One region of the Kitasatospora sp. NPDC004289 genome, then DNA from elsewhere that is predicted to be linked to it. Evidence: riboswitches for the same ligand, from Rfam matches in the RefSeq annotation. Region 1 holds a riboswitch; the other holds the start of a gene.
What was found. A riboswitch is a leader RNA that binds a small molecule or an ion and turns the genes downstream of it on or off. The one in region 1 is predicted to bind glycine.
Positions count from the first base shown of each region.

Region 2: linked by a shared signal. The riboswitch ahead of gcvT (glycine cleavage system aminomethyltransferase GcvT) and the one ahead of gcvP (aminomethyl-transferring glycine dehydrogenase) in region 1 are both predicted to bind glycine.

Region 1 is NZ_JBSGEL010000061.1:21,667-33,196, forward strand. It holds gene ACWEPF_RS30870 (CPBP family intramembrane glutamic endopeptidase) at 1-309, opposite strand, end outside; gene ACWEPF_RS30875 (phosphocholine-specific phospholipase C) at 394-3,510, opposite strand; gene ACWEPF_RS30880 (glutamate--cysteine ligase) at 3,655-5,154, opposite strand; gene ACWEPF_RS30885 (hypothetical protein) at 5,496-6,062, shown strand; gene ACWEPF_RS30890 (DUF5999 family protein) at 6,300-6,488, shown strand; gene gcvP (aminomethyl-transferring glycine dehydrogenase) at 6,758-9,628, opposite strand; glycine riboswitch at 9,868-9,967, opposite strand; gene ACWEPF_RS30900 (PRC and DUF2382 domain-containing protein) at 10,199-11,194, shown strand; gene ACWEPF_RS30905 (MFS transporter) at 11,420-11,530, shown strand, end outside.
Region 2 is NZ_JBSGEL010000015.1:43,999-55,528, reverse strand. It holds gene ACWEPF_RS12725 (L,D-transpeptidase) at 1-1,084, shown strand, start outside; gene ACWEPF_RS12720 (ATP-binding protein) at 1,345-1,815, shown strand; gene ACWEPF_RS12715 (DinB family protein) at 2,075-2,578, shown strand; gene ACWEPF_RS12710 (AraC family transcriptional regulator) at 2,604-3,467, opposite strand; gene ACWEPF_RS12705 (L-serine ammonia-lyase) at 3,566-4,933, opposite strand; gene glyA (serine hydroxymethyltransferase) at 5,059-6,324, opposite strand; gene gcvH (glycine cleavage system protein GcvH) at 6,411-6,788, opposite strand; gene gcvT (glycine cleavage system aminomethyltransferase GcvT) at 6,870-7,979, opposite strand; glycine riboswitch at 8,131-8,234, opposite strand; gene ACWEPF_RS12685 (enhanced serine sensitivity protein SseB) at 8,396-9,205, shown strand; gene ACWEPF_RS12680 (enhanced serine sensitivity protein SseB C-terminal domain-containing protein) at 9,370-10,137, shown strand; gene ACWEPF_RS12675 (ABC transporter permease) at 10,507-11,484, shown strand.

The DNA.
Region 1 (11,530 bases):
GAGCACCCGCAGCGAGACGCCCTCGCGCACCAGCAGGTAGCCGACCAGCACCACCGGCATCAGGCCGCGCCCGATGTAGTAGAGCTGCCAGGCCAGGTCCAGCCAGGGGCGGCCGGGGGCGCGCGAGCCGTTCAGGGTGGCGACCTGCTTGCCCAGCTCGGCCGGCTCGGTGAGGGAGCCCACGAAGCTGATCAGGGCACCGAGCCCGCTCATCCCGAAGGAGAGCCCGAGCACCACCAGCAGCTCGATCCCGAGCAGGCGCCGGGAGGTCCCGGCGGCCTCGGGCGGGGTGGACACCGCAGTCACCATGACTCCCACGAGGAACGACCGACCCGGCCGGGCGGCCGGGTCGATCATCCTCGCACACGCTCCTGAGAGCGGGTCAGCCCTCGATCAGCCCTTGATCGGCGCCCGGTCCAGGCGGACGTGGTCCACCGCCCAGAACCAGTTGTTGCCCGCGTCGTACATCCGGAACTTCAGGGTCACCGAGGCCGCGCCCGCCGGGACGGCGAACTGCCGGGCCACGAAGCTGTTCTGGACGTCCTTGCCCGCGTTGTCGTTCCCGGTCGCGTCCGAGCTGTAGTGCACCAGGCGGACCTCCTGCCCGGTGTCGAAGACCGCCGTCACGGCGGCCTTCTGCGGGGCCTCCTGCCGGTAGTGCGAGTCGAAGCCCAGGTACAGCGTGCCGACGCCCGCCGGGATCGCCACCGCCGGGGAGACCAGGGTGGAGTCGAACTTCCCCTTGCCGGACGGCGCGCCGGTGTCGTCCCAGTCGTCCGGGTCGGCGACGGCCAGCACGCCGAGGCCCCGGGTGAAGTTGCCCCGGTCCTGCCCGGCCGGGTTGGACCAGGCCCGCTTGGTGTGGAAGGTCCAGCCCTGCAGCCGGGCGGTGCCCTGCGGCATGCCGGGGGCGTTCACCACCGACCAGCCCCGGGGCGCCTGCGCCGTCCAGCCGGAGACGGCGCCGACCGGGGCGAGCAGCGGGGCCAGCTCCTCGAAGTCCTGGTCCAGCAGGTGACCGGTCATCACCGGGGCGGTGCGGGCGGCCAGTTCGCCGTCGGCCAGCACGAAGCGCTGGCCCGAGCGGGCCCGGGCGGTGACCAGCAGGCGGTGCGCGGCGCCGTCCGGCAGCACGGCCGGCGGCAGCACCTCCCACTCGGCGGTGGCGGTGGCGCCCTCGGCCAGCGCGGCCGGGGCGGCGGTGACCTCGCGGACGGTCCAGCCCGGCGGGACCACCGGCTTCGCCTCCAGCCCGGACAGCGTCGAGGCGGCGGTGAAGGTGGCCTTCACCCGGGCCGGCCGGCCCGGCAGCACGATCGCCTCGTCGATGGTGGCCGAGGCGGCGCCGAGCGCCACGTCCAGGGTGAGCGCGTCCGCCAGGCCCATCGCCGGGTCGGTCACGCCCTGCTCCTGCCCGGGCATCCGCCCGGCGTAGCGCCGACGGAACGTCAGGTCGCCCTGCACGCCCACCGCCACGTCGTACCAGCCCTCGCGGCCGACCTTGACCCGCACCGGCCTGGTGTCCTGCCCGGTGATCCGGACCTCCTGCACGCCGCCGCCGTACGCGAGGTCGCCGATCAGGAAGGTCTGCGGGCTCTTCGAGCGGTTGATCAGGTGGAACTCCAGCACCCGCTCGGCGCCGGACTCCGGGAAGAGCTCGACCTCGTACTGCGCGGCCGCGTCGCCGCGCAGGTGCCAGAGCGCGCCGTTCGGCCCGTGCACCCGCAGGTCGTAGCCCTCGGGGCCGACCGGCCAGCTGTCGGAGAGCTTCTCCTTGGCGCCCACCGTGTAGTGGCGGGGCGCCAGGCCGGGCGCGGGGTAGGCGGCGAGCACCGCGCCCTGCTTGCCGTGGTTGGCCAGGTCCAGGGTGAGCAGGCCGTCCCTCACCCTCGGCTTCAGCTTGAGGTTGTACGGGGTCGGCCGGGCGGTGCGGGTGCCGGCCTGCTGACGGGGCGTCCGCTGCGGGCTGGGCACGGTCGGGGCCGGCAGCTTGCCGGTGTCGGTGACCTTCTGCCGGTTGCCGGCCGTGTCGGGCAGCTGCGGCCAGACCGGGTCCTCGCCGGAGAAGTCGAAGACGGAGGTGAGGTCACCGGTGACGGCCCGGCGCCAGGGGCTGATGTTGGGCTCGGCCACGCCGAAGCGCCGCTCCAGGAAGCGCAGCACCGAGGTGTGGTCGTAGACGGTGGAGTCCACCACCCCGCCGCGGGTCCAGGGCGAGACCACCACCATCGGCACCCGCACGCCCAGGCCCATCGGGTAGGGGCCGGACTCCAGCTTCTCCCCGGTCGGCAGCGCGTCGGCCCAGGTCAGCGAGCCGTCGGCGGCCTTCACCCGGTACCGGCCGTCCTGGCCGACCACCCGGTGGTAGGTCGAGCCGCCCTTGGAGACCCGCACCACCACCTCGCCGTCCACCGGCACCGTCGAGGCACCGCGTCCGGCGGCCAGCGGCGGCACCGGGGGCAGCAGGTGGTCGAAGAAGCCGCCGTGCTCGTCGTAGTTGAGGATGAAGACGGTCTTGGCCCAGACCTCGGGCTTGGCCGCCAGCGCCGAGAGCAGCCGGGCCGTCAGGTGCTCGCCGTTCGGCGGCGCGTAGTTGGCGTGCTCGGAGAGCGCGGCGGGCGCGACCAGCCAGGAGACCTGCGGCAGCCGGTCGGCCTGGACGTCGGCGGCGAAGGCCTCCACCAGCGCGTCGCCCATCGCGAACGGGTCGCCCTTCTTGGCCGGATCACCGACCATCTTCATCCCGCGCTCGTACAGCGGCTCGCCCGGCTTGGCCTTCACGAACGGGGCGAACCAGGCCAGCGCGTTGTCGTCGTAGTTGTCCAGCGCCTGGTACGTCCGCCAGCTGACGCCGGCCGCCTCCAGCCGCTCGGCGTAGGTGGTCCACTCGTAGCCGCCGGGGATCTCGGTGTTGTCCGTCACCGGCACGTCCCGCACGGTGCCGCCGCTGGTGCCGGTCATGAAGTGGTCGCGGTTGGTGTTGGTGTTGCACTGCACCGAGGCGAAGTAGTGGTCGCAGGTGGTGAAGACCGAGGCGATCGCCGAGTAGAACGGCATGTCGGCGGGCTCGTAGTAGCCCTGGCCGAGCCAGCCGGAGGAGCGGCGGGAGACGGCGCCGTCGGCCAGGCCGTCGTTCCACGCCTTCATCGAGTCCACGAAGCCGAAGGCCGGGGCGCCCTGCTGGTACGCGTTGGTGTGCGCGGCGTTCATCGCGAACGGCAGCAGGTACCCCTCCTTCCGGGAGGCGTCCGGCTGGTGCAGCACCGAGCGGCCGTTGACCCCGCGCACCGCCGCCCGGTCCCCGAAGCCGCGCACCCCGGACAGGGTGCCGAAGTAGTGGTCGAACGCCCGGTTCTCCTGCATCAGCACCACCACGTGCTGGATGTCCGCCAGCTTCCCCGGCTTGGCCGGGGCGGCCAGCGCCTCCCGGACGCTGAGCGGCAGGGCGGACAGGACGGCGGCCGCGGCCGCGCCGCCGAGCAGGGTGCGGCGCGAGACTTCGGGACTCATCAGGGGGTGCTCCTCGTTCGGCTCCCGGCCGCGTTCCGGCCCGGACCCGCCCATGTCTAAGCGCCCGAGGTGTACAGACAACAATGATCACGTGACGGGCCGGAGGCGAGATTGTCTAGACAACCTGACGGTCCGCCACCCCGCTCAGCCGACCGGCCAGGTGTGGACGGGCTCGCCGGTGCGGGAGTGCTCCATGTAACGGCGCGTCATGGCCGCGATGGCCGAACCCCGGTCCATCCCGTAGTGGTCGCGCAGCCGGTGCACGGTGGCCGCCTGCCAGGCCGCGCCGTTGGTCCTGCGCAGACAGCGCTGCTCGATGATGCCGAGGTAGCGGTCCCGGTCCCCCGGCTCCACGCCCCAGTCGTCCAGCCCCTGACGGGCCATCGGGAGCAGCTCGTTCAGGACCAGCTCGGTGGCGGCCACCGGCACGGTGCCCCGGGCTCCGCGCCCGGACTTCGGCCAGTGCAGCACCGCGTCGATGCCGTACCGGGCGGCGGTGTGGAAGTTCTCGTCGGCCTGCTCGAAGGCGAGCCTGGACCAGATCGGCCTGGGCTGCTCGGCCAGCACCCGGACCAGCCCGTAGTAGAAGGCGGCGTTGGCCAGGGTGTCCACCACCGTCGGCCCGGCCGGCAGGCAGCGGTTCTCCACCCGCAGGTGCGGCACGCCGTCGGCGACGTCGTAGACCGGCCGGTTCCAGCGGTAGATGGTGCCGTTGTGGAGCCGCATCTCGGCCAGCCGGGGGATGCCGCCGGAGGCCAGCACCTTGACCGGGTCCTCGTCGTCGCAGATCGGCAGCAGGGCCGGGAAGTACTTCTGGTTCTCCTCGAAGAGCTCCAGCGCGGAGTTCACCCAGCGCTCCCCGAACCAGGTGATGGGGCGCACGCCCTGGGCCTTGAGCTCCGCCGAACGGGTGTCGCAGGCCTGTTGGAAGAGCACCGGCCTGGTCTCCCGCCAGAGCTCCCGGCCGAACAGGAAGGGCGAGTTGGCCCCGAGTGCCAACTGCACCGAGGAGATCGCCTGGGCCGCGTTCCACACCGGGGCGAAGCGCTCCGGGGTCACCTGGAGGTGCAGCTGCAGCGAGGTGGCGGCGGCCTCGGCCACCATCGAGACCGACTCCACGCTGAGCCGCTCCACCCCCTCGATGTCCAGCGCGATGTCCTCGCCCCGGGCGGCCAGTATCTGGTCGCTGAGCAGGGTGTACCGGTCGTTGTGGGACATCGCGTCCAGCCCGGTGTGGTCCAGGTCGAGGGTCGGCAGGATCCCGACCATGACGATCCGGGCGCCCACCTCCTCGGCCTTGCGGTCCGCGTACCGCAGCCCGGTGTCGATCTCCTCGCGCAGCTCGTCCAGCACGTGGCCGGTGAGTCGGCGGGGCGCGATGTTCACCTCGATGTTGAACTGGCCCAGCTCGGTCTGGAAGTCGCCCGAGGCGATCGAGGAGAGCACCTGCTCGTTCCGCATCACCGGACGCCCCAGGTCATCGGCCAGGTTGAGCTCGATCTCCAGCCCCACCATGGCCCGCGGACGGTCGAAGCGGCCCTCGCGCAGCATCCGCTCCAAGGCGTCCAGACAGGACTGGAGCTTGCGCCGGTACAACTGCCGGTCGGACAGTTCCGCACGCGTCGCGACGACCTTCTCGCCCATGGGTGCCCCTCCACCTAGCCGAACGGTCCCTGCATCATGCCCACCCCGAAGATCCCTAGCCTCCTGCCCTAACGCGGTTGTCGAACAAGGTTCCTGACGACACGTCAGAAGAATCCCGACTTGCCGCCAGGCACCGAATGTGATAAGAAAGTCACCCTGTGCATCCGTTCGAGCAGGATTCGCACAGCTCCCGCCCGGCACCCGCCGCCCCCGAAGGACCTTCGAGCGGCAGGCCCGCGCCCGCAAGCGACCATGCCCAACCGGACACGGCCCGGGTCCACGACCCACCAGCCGGTATGCCGCACTCGCACGCCGTTTCCAGCACGGAGAGGCGACCCACCATGACCCTGCAGACCCCCCAGCCACCGCCGAGCGCCCTGCGCGCCGTCCTCGGCGCGCTCGACTGTGAGTCGGCGCTCGGCCCCCTCGTCCCGCTCGCAGGCGGCGAGGGGGACGAGCGGCTGCACCCGACCCACCCGCTCGCGGTGCACGTCCTCGACGAGCCCGGCGCCCCCCTGGCCGGCGCCCGCCGGACGGGCTGGCGGTTCCTGGTCGAAGCCGGCGTCGGCGGCCCCGTGGCCGCCGCCGAAGTCACCGAGACGGCCGAACAGCACCACGCCTTCTCGCACTTCACCGCCGGCCCCTACCTGGACTCCACCCTGCGCGCCCTGCGCCAGGCCCACCAGATCGCCATCTCCGCCCGCACCCGGCACCACCCCCGACTGCTCTCCATCCCCGGCCACTACGCCACCGCCCTCTGGCTCCACCACCCCGACCCGGGCCCCTCGGTGGACCTCCTCATCCCCCTCGCCCCGGCCCCGCTCGGCGTCACCGCCCACCGCGTCTACCCCGCCGGCGAGCTGCTCGCCCTGCTCGCCCGCCCGCTCGCACCCGCCGGGCGTTCCTGACACCCCTTCACCCGAAAGGGCCACTGCCGCGCGACCTTCCGGTCGGGCGGCAGTGGCCCCTTTTCCATCTGAACGGGTGATCCCTGGGCACCGCTTGTGGCGCATGTCACGAAATCGCTGCGGGAAGGCCTCGGGATGACGACACTGGGAACCGACGCGGGGGGCCGTCAGTCCTACCCGTCGGAGCGCCGGTTCACACCTGGGCCGGTCAGGGGAATCTGAAGCGAGGGTACGACGATGTGCCAGCACCAGCCTGAGTGTCCGTCCGCACTGTCCACCGACCGCGAGGCCGCCGTCCCGATGGCCTTCCACCCCGACCAGGGCTGGAGCCTCCTGTGCAACGGCGTCCTCCTCTTCGAGGACACCGGCGAACTCCTCCCCGACGGCCGCATCATCGCCCCCCGCCGCCCCCTGGTCTCCGCCTGACGGCCCGCCAGGGCAGACGCCAAGGGGCGCGAGACCCCTCTCGATCTGCGGCTCCGCCGCGCGGGCGCGCAAGTCCTCTCCACCAACCGGCGGCAGGGCAAGCGAACAGGGGCGCGGGGAACTGCGCGCTTCGGGAGGCGGCCCACCTGCAACTGACCCACCATCAGCCAGTTGCAGGTGCTGCCGTTCCACCCTCGCGCAGTTCCCCGCGCCCCTAGGTCCGCGTGTGGCTCGCGCCCCGGGCTCGCCGCCGCCGAGGCGGCGCTGCCTCAGCTGCCGTACTCGTCCAGCGGCGGGCAGGAGCAGACCAGGTTCCGGTCCCCGTAAGCACCGTCGATCCGGCTCACCGGCGGCCAGTACTTGTCCGCCGGGTTGACGCCCGCCGGGAAGACCGCCTCCTGGCGGGTGTACGCGTGCTCCCAGTCACCGGCCAGCGCCGCCGCGGTGTGCGGAGCGTTCCGCAGCGGGTTGTCCTCCGCCTGCCACTCGCCCGAGCCGACCTTCTCGATCTCGCCGCGGATCGCGATCATCGCCTCGCAGAAGCGGTCGATCTCGTGCAGGTCCTCCGACTCGGTCGGCTCGATCATCAGCGTCCCCGCGACCGGGAACGACATGGTCGGCGCGTGGAAGCCGTAGTCGATCAGGCGCTTGGCGATGTCGTCCACCGTCACGCCCGTCTCCTTGCTGAGCGGACGCAGGTCGATGATGCACTCGTGCGCGACCAGCCCGCCCGGACCGGTGTAGAGCACCGGGAAGTGCGGGGCGAGCCGCTTGGCGATGTAGTTGGCGTTCAGCACCGCGACCTGGGTGGCGCGCTTGAGGCCCTCGCCGCCCATCAGCCGGACGTACGACCAGGAGATCGGCAGGATCGCGGCCGAGCCCCACGGGGCGGCCGAGATCGGGCCGACGCCGGTGGCCGGGCCGGCCTCCGCCTGGAGCGGGTGGTTCGGCAGGTACGGGGCCAGGTGCGAGCGGACCGCGACCGGGCCGACGCCCGGGCCGCCGCCGCCGTGCGGGATGCAGAAGGTCTTGTGCAGGTTCAGGTGCGAGACGTCCGCGCCGAACTTGCCCGGCTTGGCCAGGCCGACCAGCGCGTTGAGGTTGGCGCCGTCGACGTACACCTGGCCGCCGGCCTCGTGCACGGCCGCGCAGATCTCGGTGATCTCGGTCTCGTACACGCCGTGGGTCGACGGGTAGGTGACCATCAGCACCGAGAGCTGGTCGCGGTGCTGCTCGATCTTCGCCTTCAGGTCGGCGACGTCCACGTCACCGTCCGGCAGGGTCTTGACCACGACGACCCGCATCCCGGCCATCACCGCGGAGGCCGCGTTGGTGCCGTGCGCCGACGAGGGGATCAGACACACGTCGCGCTCGACGTCGCCGTTCGCGCGGTGGTACGCGCGGACCGCCAGCAGACCCGCCAGCTCGCCCTGCGAACCGGCGTTCGGCTGGATCGACACGGCGTCGTAGCCGGTGACCTCCACCAGCTGCTGCTCCAGGCCGCGGATCAGCGTCAGGAAGCCCTCGGCCTGGTCGACCGGCGCGAAGGGGTGCAGCTGGCCGAACTCGGGCCAGGTGACCGGCTCCATCTCGGTGGTGGCGTTGAGCTTCATGGTGCAGGAGCCCAGCGGGATCATGCCGCGGTCCAGCGCGTAGTCCCGGTCCGAGAGGCGGCGCAGGTAGCGCAGCATCGCGGTCTCCGAGCGGTGGCTGTGGAAGACCGGGTGGGTGAGGTACTCGTCGTCGCGCAGCAGCGCGGCGGGCAGCGCGTCGGCGGTCTCGGTGACCTCGGCGGTGACGCCGAAGGCGGCCCAGACGCCGGCCAGGTGCTCGCGGGTGGTGGTCTCGTCGCAGGAGATCGAGAGGGTGTCCTCGTCCGCCTGGTAGAGGTTGATGCCGTTGGCCCGCGCGGCGGCGGCGATCTCGGCGGCCTTGCCCGGGACCTTCGCCGTGACGGTGTCGAAGAACTGACCGCTGGTCAGCTCCACGCCGCCCGCCCGCAGGCCCTCGGCCAGCGCGGCCGCGAAGCGGTGGGTGCGGCGGGCGATCTCGGCCAGGCCGTCCGGGCCGTGGTAGACCGCGTACATGGAGGCCATGACGGCCAGCAGCACCTGGGCGGTGCAGATGTTGGAGGTGGCCTTCTCGCGGCGGATGTGCTGCTCGCGGGTCTGCAGGGCCAGGCGGTAGGCCCGGTTGCCGTCGGCGTCCACCGAGACGCCGACCAGGCGGCCGGGCAGGTTGCGGGCGTACGCGGCCTTGACGGCCAGGTAGCCGGCGTGCGGGCCGCCGAAGCCCATCGGCACGCCGAGGCGCTGCGAGGTGCCGCAGGCGATGTCGGCGCCGAGCGAGCCCGGGGACTTCAGCAGGGTGAGGGCCAGCAGGTCGGCGGCAACCGCGACGACCGCGCCGAGGCCGTGGGCCTGCTCGATCACCGGGGCGAGGTCGCGGACCTCGCCGGAGGCACCGGGGTACTGGAGCAGCACGCCGAAGACGCCGCGCTCGGCGATCTCGGCCGGGATGCCGGCGGACAGGTCGGCGACGACCACCTCGACACCGGTCGGCTCGGCGCGGGTCTCGATGACCGCGATGGTCTGCGGCAGGGTGTCGGCGTCGACCAGGAAGACGCCGCCCTTGACCTTGGTGACGCGACGGGCCAGCGACATCGCCTCGGCGGCCGCGGTGCCCTCGTCGAGCAGCGAGGAGCCGGAGGTGTCCAGGCCGGTCAGGTCGGCGACCACGGTCTGGAAGTTGATCAGGGCCTCCAGGCGGCCCTGCGAGATCTCCGGCTGGTACGGGGTGTAGGCGGTGTACCAGGCCGGGTTCTCCAGCACGTTGCGCAGGATCACCGGCGGGGTGAAGGTGCCGTAGTAACCGAGGCCGATCATCGACTGCAGGACGGTGTTGCGCCCGGCCAGCTCGCGCAGCTCGGCGAGCACCTGGGCCTCGCTGCGGCCGGCGGGCAGGCCGAGGGCGGTGAGGCTCTTGATGGCGTCCGGCACGGCGGCGTCGGACAGCTCGTCCAGCGAGCCGTAGCCGACGTGCGCCAGCATCTTCTCCTGGGCGGCGGCGTCGGGGCCGATGTGACGGTTCTCGAACGGGCTCGCGAGTTCGAGCTCGGTGAGGGTCGGCTTGGCGTTCATGGGGGTCGAGGCCTCCTGGTCACGGACCGGCGGGGGTACGCACGCCGTCGGCCAACGCCGCCGTGGGACAGCGGGGGCCTCGAAACGCACGAACCCGTCAGGCCTCCCCCTCTGTCATCGGTACCTGAGAGCTTCGCCCGCACGTGGCGGCCCGCGGCCGCCCGTCGGCTTGCACCGTCGGTGAGGGTGGGGCCCGCCGGCTCCCTCGCCGTCGGTCCTGCCCTGCTTTCCAGAGTGACCTACCCCGCACGGTACGGATGCCTGAGAGATTCCGGGGAGGGTTTGCTCCTTCGGCGCCCTGCTCCACCGAGGCGGAGGGGACTCTCCCGAGCGGGCTCGGCAGTCGCGCCCAGGGTACCAGCGGTCGCGCCGCAGATCACGGGCGCCCCCGGCGCACTCCGGCCGCTCCCGACCCGCCCTCGAACGGCCCCATCCCCTCCCCAACGGCGGCGTTCGAATGGCCGACGTCCGATTGATGGCTTTTCGTGTGAAGTGCGGCCGGGCAGCTCTGCCGACCGCCCCCTGACGGAGTGTCAGGGGTGCTTTCGTACCTCTCCTCTGGAGGACAGCGTGCAGACCGACATCGACCCGCGAGACCTGATCGGGCACAAGGCGGTCGACCGGAACGGTGACAAGATCGGCACCGTCGACGAGGTCTACCTCGACGACGCGACCGGCGAACCCGAGTGGGCGGCCGTCCGCACGGGGATCTTCGGCCGGGACGCGTTCGTCCCGCTGACCACCAGTGAGTTCTCCGGCGAGGAGCTCCGGGTCCCCTACGACAAGTCACTGATCAAGGACTCGCCCGACTTCGGCGTCGGCCAGCACCTCTCCCCGGCGCAGGAACTGCAGCTCTACCGCTACTACGGCCTGGAGACCGGCATGCCCGTCGCCGCCCCGGTGGCGGCCGCCGCCGTGGCCGCCAACGGCACGGACGCCGTCAAGGACCTCGACTTCGGCACCATCGGCACCACCAAGGAAAGCAGCAGCGTGAACGCGACCACCACCGCCCCGACCATGACGGCCGCCCCGATGGCCTTCACCGCCACCTCCGAGATGCCGGCCGCCCCGGTCACCACCGCCAAGCCGGCCGAGTCCGCCGCACCCACCACCCCGACCGTCCCCGGCAACGCCCCGAGCGGCCCGATCGAGATCACCTGCCGCGAGGAGCGCCTCGACGTCACCACCGAGTGGCACGTGCTGGGCACCGCGAAGCTGCGCAAGTACGTCACCTCCGAGGCGGTGGAACGCAAGGTCCCGGTGGTCAAGGAGCGGGTCCGGGTCGAACGGGTGCCGGTCACCGAGGCCGAGCGGGCCGCCCTCAGCGAGCAGGAGATCGCCGAGGCCGTCGAGGAGGTGACCCTCCGGGAGGAGCGCCCGGTCGTCCGCAAGTACCTCGCCCCCGTCGAACGCGTCCGCCTGGTCGTCGAGCGCTACACCGAGGAGGCCGTCATCCACGACGAACTCCGCCGCGAACAGGTCGAGATCCACGACGACACCACCGAACCGGTACCCCCGACCCCTCAGGCCTCCCCCGGCCGCCCGGAACCCCTGCGCCCCTCCTGACATCCCCTCACGAAGCCGCCCCTCCGGGGGCGGCTTCGCCGTTTCCGGAACCCACCCACGTGCCCCAGGCCACTTCGCCAGAGCTTCACCCCTCCCCTCCGCCCCTCGCCCGCCCGGCAGGGCACCCCACTTTGCCAAAGCTTCACCAGACAATATTTGACACACTGAAGTATCTCCCGTCATGGTTACTTCAGTCCCTTGACTTTCAACCGAAGGAAGCTTCCCGTGAGGCCGAGCAGCACGCGCGTGCTCCCCGCCCTGGTGCTGGCGATGCTGGCATTCAGCGTGGTGCAGACCGCCGTCGTCCCGATCCTGCCCTCGCTGGCCCGCGAACTG
Region 2 (11,530 bases), on a different contig from region 1:
CTCCGGCCCCGCCGAGAGCACGCCGAAGAACTCGGCCGCGGTGCTCACCGTCACCCCCAAGGACGGCTCCCAGGACGTCAACCCGAACGAGGCGCTGAACGTCGCGGTCGCCCAGGGCACCCTGACCACCGTCGAGGTGACGGACAAGAACGGCAAGGCGGTGCCCGGCAAGACCGCCGCCGACGGCAAGAGCTGGAAGCCGGACGGCCCGCTCAAGGTCGGCATGACCTACCAGGTGAGCGCCCAGGCCAAGGACACCGACGGACTGGTCTCCGCGACCACCTCCAGCTTCACCACGCTCACCCCGGCCAAGCTGGTCTCCAGCAACGACAACATCTCGGACGGCGGCACCTACGGCGTCGGGATGATCGTCTCGGTCAACTTCTCCAAGCCGGTGAAGAACAAGGAGGCGGTGCTCAAGGGCATCACCTTCGAGAGCAGCAACGGCGCCGTGGTCAAGGGCCACTGGTTCGGCACCCAGCGGCTGGACTTCCGGCCGGAGAAGTACTGGAAGCCGGGCACCAAGGTGACCATCAAGTACCGGCTGAAGAACGTCGAGGTCTCGCCCGGGGTCTTCGGCGACGTGGACCGGGACGAGCCGTTCACCATCGGCCGGGAGCAGATCAGCGTGGTGGACGCGGCCACCCACCAGATGACGGTGCAGCGGGACGGCAAGGTCTCCAAGACCATCCCGATCACCGCCGGGGACGACCAGAACCCGTCCTGGAACGGCACGATGGTCATCTCCAGCAAGGAGAAGGTGACCCGGATGAACTCGGCCACCGTCTCCAACATCAAGGGCTCGGAGTACGACATCTCCGACGTCCCGCACGCCATGCGGCTGACCAACACCGGCACCTACGTGCACGGCAACTACTGGGGCAGCGCCTTCGGCAAGTACAACGCCAGCCACGGCTGCATCGGCCTCCAGGACACCAAGGGCGGCAGCGACGGCTCCACGGCCGGCAAGTTCTTCGCCGACTCGATCGTCGGTGACGTGGTGAAGATCCAGAACGCCAAGGGCAAGACGGTCTCCGGTGAGAACGGGCTCAGCGGCTGGACCATGGCGTGGAGCGCCTGGTAGGCCTCCTGCGCACCGGAGAATGGCTCAACTGTTCGGCCCGGGCCCCTTTTTGGGGGTCCGGGCCGTTCTGCTGTGCGAGTCGGGGGAGCGTTGCGTCTGTCATATGCCAGCCGAATAGTGATCGTTTACTCATTGTCAGTACGCGGGCGCTCGCAGTCCGCAATGATTGGCGCATGGCGGGATGGGGCGAAGCAGAGTGGGCATCACTTCCGGCAGCCGGAGCGACTGCTGACGGCCCGTCGGACATCGCGGAAGGTGGGGTGCTCGCCCTGGAGACTCTGGAACGACTCAGCCCGCAGGAGGTCGAGCGCGTGCACTTCGGCCGCCTCTGCGCCCAAGTCGCCGCCGAGGAGGAGGTCTTCCTCCCCTCCCGCCCCGAACTCGTCGGTACCGCCCGGCGGGTGGTCCTCACCGTCCTGCAGGGCTGGCGGCTCCACCAGTTACTGGAGGTCGGCGAGCTGCTGACCGGCGAGCTGATGGCCAACGCCGTCCGCCACACCGGCGGCCGCACCATCGGCCTGCGCCTCACCCGTCGCCCCGGCTGGCTCCGCGTCGAGGTCCGCGACTCCTCCCGGGCCCTCCCCTGTCTGGTCCTCGCCGAGCCCGGCAGCGAGACCGGTCACGGCATGCTCCTGGTCAACACCCTCGCCGAGCGCTGGGGTGCCGACCTGCTGCCGCGCGGCAAGGGCGTCTGGTTCGAACTCAAGATCCGCGACCGCGCCCAGGGCTGACGGCGGGTCCGGAAAACAGTGCGGGGCCCCCGGGTGGCCGTGGTGCGGCGCGGGGGCCCCTGCAGATGTCACCGCGCCGGCCAGGGGGGTGCGTGCCGCGCGGGTGTCGATGCACTGACTATCGCACGGTCTCAGGATGTGGGCAAAATCGAACGAAAGGTTTGTAAGCTACTTCACCTTCGCTAATCGCATAGATTCGCCCGCCTTCCTTTGATTATTCAGTCGACATCGCGCCCGGCCTCCGCCATGATGCGGCGCGATGACTCGTACCGATATGCCCCAGACCCTCGATGAGCGCACCACGCTGCTCACCTTCCTCGACTACGCCCGGGCCACCGCACTGGCCAAGGTCGACGCGCTGGACCCGGCGGACGCCGGGAAGGCGCCGTTGCCCGGGTCGCCGCTGATGACCCTCGGCGGGCTGATCAGCCACCTGCGGTGGGTGGAGCACTGGTGGTTCGACGTGGTGCTGCTCGGCGGCGAGGACCGCGGGCCCTGGACCCAGGACGACCCGGACCGGGAGATGCGGATCGGCGCCGAGGTGCCGATCGCCACCCTGGTCGCCGAGTACCAGGAGGAGATCGAGCGGTACCGCTCGCTGGTGGGCGAGCTCGACCTCGACACCTGGGCCGTGGGCACCGTCCGCGGCGGCACCCGGATCAACCTCCGCTGGATCCTCTTCCACCTGGTCGAGGAGATCTCCCGGCACAACGGCCACCTGGACCTGCTGCGCGAGATGGCCGACGGCACCACCGGCGACTGACTCGGGCCGACCGTCCGTCAGGGCCTCAGCGCTCCACCGGGATCCAGAGCTGGGCCGTGGTGTCGGAGCCGTCCGGGAAGGACCCGAGCGCGAGCAGCTCGGGCCCCGGGCGGCTGCGGTACGGACCGGACGGGAACCACTGGGTGAAGACGTCCCGCCAGAGCTCCTGGAGGGCCTGCGGGAACGGGCCGGAGGTCTCGAAGACCCCCCACTCCCCGGCCGGGACCACCAGGGTGTCCAAGCCCTCGGGCACCGGATCCGGCGCCACCACCGCCTGGTAGTAGTCGAGTTCGGTGCCCTCGGCCCGGCTCGGGTCGAGGCCGTCGCAGACCGAGAGCATCCCGGCGGGCTCCGCCCCGGGAGCCGCCAGCCCGGCGATCCGCTCCAGCTCGGCCCGCCCGAGGCCGCGCAGGAACGCGGCGATGTGCGGGTTCTCCCCGCGGTGCACCAGGGGGACCCGGGCCATCCGTCCCACCAGGGTGAACTCCGGCTTGTGCGCGATCCGGTACCGCATGCTGCTGTTCCCTTCGACGACGAGTCGGAAGGAGAGCCGGGGCTGGGCCGTCAGCTCGCCCCCGCGCCGCCGGGCCTCACCGGGCCCGACCCCGTGCACGGCCCGGAACGCGCGCGCGAACGCCTCGCCCGAGCCGTACCCGTACCGGACCGCGACCTCCAGCAGCGTCCGCTCCCCGGCCAGCACCTCGGCCCCGGCCAGCGTCAGCCGCCGGCGCCGCACGTACTCCGAGAGCGGCATGCCCGCCAGCGCCGAGAACAGCCGCCGGAAGTGGTACTCCGAGGTGGTCGCGATCCGCGCCAACTCCGCCACGTCGAGCGGCAGTTCGAGCTGCTCCTCGAGGTGGTCCAGCGCCCGGTTCAGGCCTTCCAGCACCAGGGTCTCCTTCCCTTGTGCTCCCACCGTAGAAAAGCGGAACGGGCCCGGACCCGACAGTCCGTGCCCGTTCCGGTCAGGTCACCGAAGGACCCGGGTCAGCACTCGATGACGTTCACGGCGAGGCCGCCGCGGCTGGTTTCCTTGTATTTGATCTTCATGTCGGCCCCGGTCTCCTTCATGGTCTTGATCGCCTTGTCGAGGGAGACGTGGTGCCGGCCGTCGCCGCGCAGCGCCATCCGGGCGGCGGTGACGGCCTTCACGGAGGCCATGCCGTTGCGCTCGATGCAGGGGATCTGGACCAGGCCGCCGACCGGGTCGCAGGTGAGGCCGAGGTTGTGCTCGATGCCGATCTCGGCCGCGTTCTCGACCTGCTCGGGGGAGCCGCCGAGCACCTCGGCCAGGCCGCCGGCCGCCATCGAGCAGGCCGAGCCGACCTCGCCCTGGCAGCCGACCTCGGCGCCGGAGATGGAGGCGTTCTCCTTGAAGAGCATGCCGATCGCGCCGGCGGCCAGCAGGAAGCGGACGATGCCGTCGTCGTCGGCGCCCGGGATGAAGTTGATGAAGTAGTGCAGCACGGCCGGGATGATCCCGGCGGCGCCGTTGGTCGGGGCGGTGACCACCCGCTGGCCGGAGGCGTTCTCCTCGTTGACCGCCATCGCGTAGAGGGTCACCCACTCCATCGCGTTGGCCGGGCCGATGCCCTCGGCGCGCAGCGCGCGGGCGCCGGAGGCGGCCCGGCGGCGGACCTTCAGGCCGCCGGGCAGGATGCCCTCGCGGTTCATGCCGGCCGAGACGCACTCCTGCATGACCCGCCAGATCTCCAGCAGCCCGGCCCGGATCTCGGCCTCGGAGCGCCAGGCCTTCTCGTTCTCCAGCATCAGGCCGGAGATCGACAGGCCGGTCTCCCGGGTGAGCCGGAGCAGCTCCTCGCCGGTGCGGAAGGGGTAGCGCAGCGCGGTGTCGTCGGGCACGACCCGGTCGACGCCGATCGCGTCCTCGTCCACCACGAAGCCGCCGCCGACGGAGTAGTAGGTCTTCTCCAGCAGGGTGGCGCCCTCGGCGTCGAAGGCCCAGAGGGTCATGCCGTTGGCGTGGTACGGGAGGCTCTTGCGGCGGTGCAGCACCAGCTGGGTGTCCGGGTCGAAGGCGATGTCCTGGACGCCGAGCAGGTGAAGGCGCTTCTCGGCCTTGATCCGGTCCACGTCCAGGTCGGCCTGGTCCACGTCGACGGTGCGCGGGGAGTTGCCCTCCAGGCCGAGCAGGACGGCCTTGGGGGTGCCGTGGCCGTGGCCGGTGGCGCCGAGCGAGCCGAACAGCTCGGCCCGGACGGAGACGGTCTGCGCGAGCAGGCTCTCGGACTTGAGGCGGCGGGCGAACATCCGGGCCGCGCGCATCGGTCCTACGGTGTGCGAGCTGGAGGGGCCGATACCGATGGAGAAGAGGTCGAAGACGCTGATGGCCACGGAGGTGACGTCCTTGTCTGGTCTCGTGGGTGGAACGGGCAGGCATGGCACGGGGCACCGCGCGCCACGTTTCCAGTGTGCGCGGTGCCCCGGAAAAGACGGGTGACCGTCAGGCCACCGGGGGACTACAGCTCCGGGTAGAGCGGGTACTTCGCGGCCAGCGCGGTGACCCGGGCCTTCAGCGACTCGGCCTTGGCCTCGTCGAAGGAGGGCAGCAGGGTCTCGGCGATGACGTCCGCGACCTCGCGGAAGTCCTCGGCCTGGAAGCCGCGGGTGGCCAGGGCCGGGGTGCCGATCCGCAGGCCGGAGGTGACCATCGGCGGGCGCGGGTCGTTCGGGACGGCGTTGCGGTTCACCGTGATGCCGACCTCGTGCAGGCGGTCCTCGGCCTGCTGGCCGTCGAGCTCGCTGTTGCGCAGGTCGACCAGGACCAGGTGGACGTCGGTGCCGCCGGAGAGCACGGAGACCCCGGCCGCCTTGGCGTCGTCCTGCAGCAGGCGGGCGGCGAGCGCCTTCGCGCCCTCCAGGGTGCGCTGCTGACGGTCCTTGAAGTCGTCCGAGGCGGCGACCTTGAAGGAGACCGCCTTGGCCGCGATCACGTGCTCCAGCGGGCCGCCCTGGAAGCCGGGGAAGACCGAGGAGTTGAGCTTCTTGGCGAACTCCTGCTTGGCCAGGATGATGCCGCCGCGCGGGCCGCCCAGGGTCTTGTGGGTGGTGGAGGTGACCACGTCCGCGTACTCGACCGGGTTCGGGTGCAGACCGGCGGCGACCAGGCCGGCGAAGTGGGCCATGTCGACCCACAGGTAGGCCTCGACCTCGTCGGCGATCCGGCGGAACTCGGCGAAGTCCAGCTGGCGCGGGTAGGCGGACCAGCCCGCGATGATGACCTTGGGGCGGTGCTCCTTGGCGAGGCGCTCGACCTCGGCCATGTCGACCAGCCCGGCCTCGTCCACGTGGTACGCGACCACGTTGAACTGCTTGCCGGAGAAGTTCAGCCGCATGCCGTGGGTCAGGTGACCGCCGTGCGCCAGGTCCAGGCCCAGGATGGTGTCGCCGGGCTGGGCGATGGCGAAGAGCGCGGCCTGGTTGGCGGAGGCGCCCGAGTGCGGCTGGACGTTGGCGTACTCCGCCCCGAACAGCGCCTTGACCCGGTCGATCGCGATCTGCTCGGCCACGTCGACGTGCTCGCAGCCGCCGTAGTAGCGGCGGCCGGGGTAGCCCTCGGCGTACTTGTTGGTCAGGACCGAGCCCTGGGCCTCCATCACCGCGGCGGGCGCGAAGTTCTCGGAGGCGATCATCTCGAGGGTGGTCTGCTGGCGGTGCAGCTCGGCGTCGACCGCGGCGGCGATCTCGGGGTCGAGCGCGTGCAGGGACTGGTTCAGGACAGTCATGTTGGGTCTTCCCGTAAGGCGGTGCGGGCAGTGGACCGGGAGGGTGGCGGCCGCCGCGCTGCGGCCGCCACCCGTCTACCAGTGGGTCAGGCGCCGATGAAGGCGTCGTACTCCGCAGCGGTCAGCAGCTTGCCGGTCTCGGCGATCTCGACCTTGAACAGCCAGGCGTCGCCGAACGGGTCGCTGTTGACCGAGGCCGGGTCGTCGATGACGGCCTGGTTGATCTCGGTCACCGTGCCGGTGACGGGCGAGAACAGGTCGCTGACCGACTTGGTGGACTCGAGCTCGCCACAGGACTCACCGGCGGTGATCTCGTCGCCGACCTCGGGCAGCTGGACGTAGACGATGTCACCCAGGGCGTCGGCGGCGTGCTTGGTGATGCCGACCGTCGCGACCGCACCGCTCTCGGCGGTGGTCAGCCACTCGTGCTCCTCGGTGTACTGCAGGTTCGTGGGGTTGCTCATGACGTCATTCTCCAGGATCGCAAGAGGGTAGGGCGAAGCCGTCCGCTGAGCGGACCGGGGGTTTCGAAAGGTGACGAGGGGTCAGCGGGCGCGCTTGTAGAACGGCAGCGCCACGACCTCGACCGGCTCGTGCTTGCCGCGCACGTCGACCGCGACCGCGCTGCCGGGGGCGGCGTGCGCCGCGTCCACGTAGGCGATGGCGATCGGCTTGCCCAGAGTGGGGGAGGGGGCGCCGGAGGTGATCCGCCCGATCGGGGTGCCGTCCGGGCTGACGACGGCGTACTCGGCCCGCGGGACCCGCTTGCCGTCGGAGACCAGGCCGACCAGCTTGCGCGGCGGGTTGGACTCGGCCTGCGCGGCGGCGGCCTCCAGGGCCTTGCGGCCGACGAAGTCGCCCTCCTTCTCGAACTTGACCACGCGGCCGAGGCCGGCGTCGAAGGGGGTCAGCTCGGTGGAGAGCTCGTGGCCGTACAGCGGCATGCCGGCCTCCAGGCGCAGCGTGTCGCGACAGGACAGGCCGCAGGGGACCAGGCCGGCGTCGGCGCCGGCCTCGGTCAGCGCGTTCCACAGGTGCTCGGCGTCGGCGGGGGCGCAGAAGACCTCGAAGCCGTCCTCGCCGGTGTAGCCGGTGCGGGCCAGCCAGACGTCCTTGCCGGCCACGGTGGCGGGCAGCAGGGCGTAGTACTTGAGGCCCGGCAGGTCGGCGTCGGTGACGGAGCCGAGGATGCCGTTGGCCTCCGGGCCCTGGACCGCGAGCAGGGCGTAGGCGTCCCGGTCGTCGCGGACCACGGCGTCGAAGCCGGCCGCGCGCTCGGTCAGCGCGTCCAGCACCACCTGGGCGTTGGAGGCGTTGGCCACCACCATGTACTCGGCGTCGCCGGTGCGGTAGACGATCAGGTCGTCCAGGATGCCGCCGTCCTCGCGGCAGATCATGGTGTAGCGGGCGCGCAGCACGCCGAGTGCGGAGATGTGGCCGACCAGGGCGAAGTCGAGCAGCTCGCCGGCCTGCGGGCCGGTCACGGTGATCTCGCCCATGTGCGAGAGGTCGAACAGGCCGGCCTTGGTGCGGACCGCGAGGTGCTCCTCGCGCTCGCTGCCGTAGCGCAGCGGCATGTCCCAGCCGGCGAAGTCGGTCATGGTGGCACCGAGCGAGCGGTGCAGTGCGTCGAGCGCGGTCAGGCGAGGGGACATGGCGACGGGACTCCTTGGCCGGAAACGGGCATGCGGGGGTGGAGTCTCCCCGTCTGTCGTCACAACCTGAGAGCTTCACCGCCCATCCAAGGATGGCGGCTTGCACCGTGGGTGGGCGCACGGCGCGGCCGTGTCCACTTTCCAGATCTGCCTCGCCCGTGCGGTAGGGGTGCCTGAGAGATTCCGGGGAGGACTTGCTCCTTCGGCGCCGGCCCTGCGCACGGGGCGCACTCCGGACTCTCCCGCGCGGGTTCGAGCGGCCAGTGTGAAGTTGTCGAGCGGGGTCATCATGGCACGAGACCGGACCGGGACGGGAGAGGGGCCCGCCCGCTGGGTCAGGTCTGCCCCCGACCTCGTCACCCGCCCCGCCCGGAAGCCCTAGGCTGAGGCCGCACAGCTACAGAGGGGCGCGACCGATGAACCAGCCGGGCGAGACCGGAGTGCAGGGGTGGGCGGAGCCCGGCAGCGCGCCGGCCGGGGGGAGTTGGCCGGTCAACGAGCTGGAGCAGGTGCTGACCGCGGCGCTGGGCGACCCGGGGGCCACGCCGCGGGTGATCGAGGTGCTGGCGCGCAGTCAGGTCTGGATCCCGCTGCCGGCCGGGGCCGACCCGCAGGGGGAGGGGCTGGACCTGCCGACGATCGAGCTGGCCGGATCCCCGTACGTGCCGGTGTTCTCCTCGCAGGAGCTCTTCCTCCAGATCGCGCCGGGCGTGCCGTTCGCGGTGGCCCCGGCCTGGGAGTTCGCCCGCGGGCTGCCGATCGGGGTCGGGATCGCGGTCAACCCGGAGGCGCCGGTGGGCATCCCGGTGCCGCCGGAGGGGGTCGGCGAGCTGCGCCGCGGGCCGCTCGCGGAGCGCTGGGAACAGCAGCCGGAGGGCGGCGCCCGGGTGGCGCTGCGCGAGCCCGAGCCGGCCGAGGAGCCGTACGCCTTCCTCGGTGCGGCCATCACCGAACTGGCCGAGCTGCCAGGAGTCCTGACGGCCCGTCGGGCACTGGCCGGGGTCGAGCTGGACGCCCCGGTGCTGTTCGTCGGGGTGCAGCTGGACCCGGCCTGGCCGGCCGATCCGGCGCAGGTCAACGAGGCGCTGGGCCGGGCGCTCGGAACCATGCCGCCGCCGTGGGGCGTCCACCTGGTGCTGCTCGACCTGGTCGCCGACCCGGTGGTGGAGTGGATGCTCACCCGGGTCCGTCCGTTCTACGTCAGGTCCGGCGCCGTCCCGGTCTGAGACCGGTGGAGGACCGGTGGAGGACCCGAACTGACCACCGAACCGTTACGCGCCGGTACGGGGCGGCGGTATGACGGCTGTCGGGCTCGGCCAATAGGCTTCCCCCGACAACCACGGACGGCCACGCTGGCCGAAGGCGGGACGGACGGCGGGCGGAGCACGGCATGAGCGCGGGAGCGGCGGCAGACGGCGCGATCGAGCGCGCCCTCGGCGAGGTCGCGCCGGAGCGCTACGACGCCTACGAGCGGCTGCTGGGGGCACTGGCGGCCGGCCGGGTCTGGATGCTGCTCTGGCACGGGCAGCCGGGCAGCCCGGACGCCCAGTACGGGAACATGGAGATCGGCGGGCACGGCTACGCCCCCGCCGTCACCTCCCCCGAGCAGCTGGCGCTCTGCGGCTGGACCAGGAGCCACGAGGTGATCTCCGGGATGGAGATCGCCCACGCGCTGTACCGCACCCGCTGGGGCCTGTGGCTCAATCCGCACGTGCCCGGTGGCGGGGTCGGGGTGCCCTGGGCCGACCTGCGCCGGATCGCCGGCGGGCTGGACCGGCTGCCGGCTGGTCCGCTCCAGCTGGCCGAACCGGCCGTGCAGGCCCCGCAGTTCTACGCCCAGCTGCAGCGCGAGGCGGCGGCGGTGCGCCCGCTGCGGGCGCTGCGGCAGGCCTGGGTGCGCCCGGCCGTGGGCGAGGCCTACCTGGCCGTCGGCCTGGACCTCTACGACACCTCGCCGCCGTCCGTGGAGGCGGCCCGGGCGCTGGTGCAGCGTGCGGTGGCGCACGCCCCGGCCGGGCTCGCGGTCTCCACCGTGCTGCTGGCCGACGAGCTGGACCCGGTGGCGATGTGGCTGCGCGCCTTCGCCCGTCCGTTCTTCGACCGGGAGTCGGCGAACCACCCGCCCCAGGGCTACTGGCCGCACCAGCCCTGGCGCTGAGCAGGGCTTTTCCCCGTTCCCGCAGGGGCAGTTGACGAAGTGTACGAGCAGTCCTTCGCACGCATCTTGACAGTCGAGTAACACCTGTGTGAAGAGCCTTATTCGCCAGGACACGGCCGTGCATGCGGACAGATCACAGTTGGGCATCCTTCGGTTGTCAGGTCTGGCGTAAGGCCTCCCCGATGCCAGAGAGTCTGCGCAGTGCAGTGCGGGGCTTACCTGAGCTGCCCGGCAACTCCCTTGCTTCTCAGCACCTTTCGCAATCGCGATTCCGGACCGTACCCATGTCCGGGCCCTACCCGGGCCCGGTGCTCGGCGTACGTACGGCACCGTGGCCGGCCACCGTCGGCGAGGGGAAACGAAAGACACATGAGCACTTCCACCAAGAGCACCGACGCTCCGGAGGCCCCCGCGGCCCCGGCCAAGCGGATCGAGGGCCGGTCACCCGGCCGGATCGCCTGGGACCGCCTCAAGCGCGACAAGGTCGCGCTGGCCGGCGGCGTCGTGGTGCTGCTGCTGATCCTGGCCGCGGTCTTCGCGCCGGTGCTCACCTCGCTGTTCGGGCACCCCGTGGACGAACCGCACCCGGATCAGATCAACCCCGATCTCGGCCTCCCCAAGGGGGCGTTCGGCGGCATCAGCAGCGACTTCCTGCTCGGCGTCGACCCGACCTTCGGCCGCGACGTGTTCAGCCGGATCGTCTACGGCGCCCGGATCTCGCTCACCGTCGCCTTCCTGGCGGCCGGCGTGTCGGTGGTCATCGGCGTGCTGGCGGGCATCGCGGCCGGCTACTTCGGCGGCTGGGTCGACGCGGTGATCAGCCGGGTGATGGACGTCCTGCTGGCCTTCCCGCAGCTGCTGTTCTCCATCGCGCTGGTCTCGGTGATGCCCAACTCCGTTCTGGGCCTGGAGGGCAGCGCCGTCCGGATGGCGATCCTGGTGCTGGTGATCGGCTTCTTCGGCTGGCCCTACATCGGGCGCATCGTCCGAGGTCAGGCCCTGTCGCTGCGCGAGCGCGAGTTCGTCGACGCCGCCCGCAGCCTGGGCGCCGGCTGGCCGCACATCCTGCTGCGCGAGCTGCTCCCCAACCTGGTCGCCCCGATCCTGGTCTACGCGACCCTGATCATCCCGACCAACATCCTGAGCGAGGCCGCCCTCAGCTTCCTCGGCGCGGGCGTGAAGCCCCCGACCCCGTCCTGGGGCCAGATGCTCTCCGAGGCCACCCGGATCTACCAGGTCGACCCCACCTACATGGTGGTGCCGGGCCTGGCCATCTTCATCACGGTGCTGGCCTTCAACCTGTTCGGCGACGGGCTGCGCGACGCGCTCGACCCCAAGGGCAACTGACCGCCGGTCAGCCGGCCCGGGCAGGCTCCCACGCCAACTGCCTGCC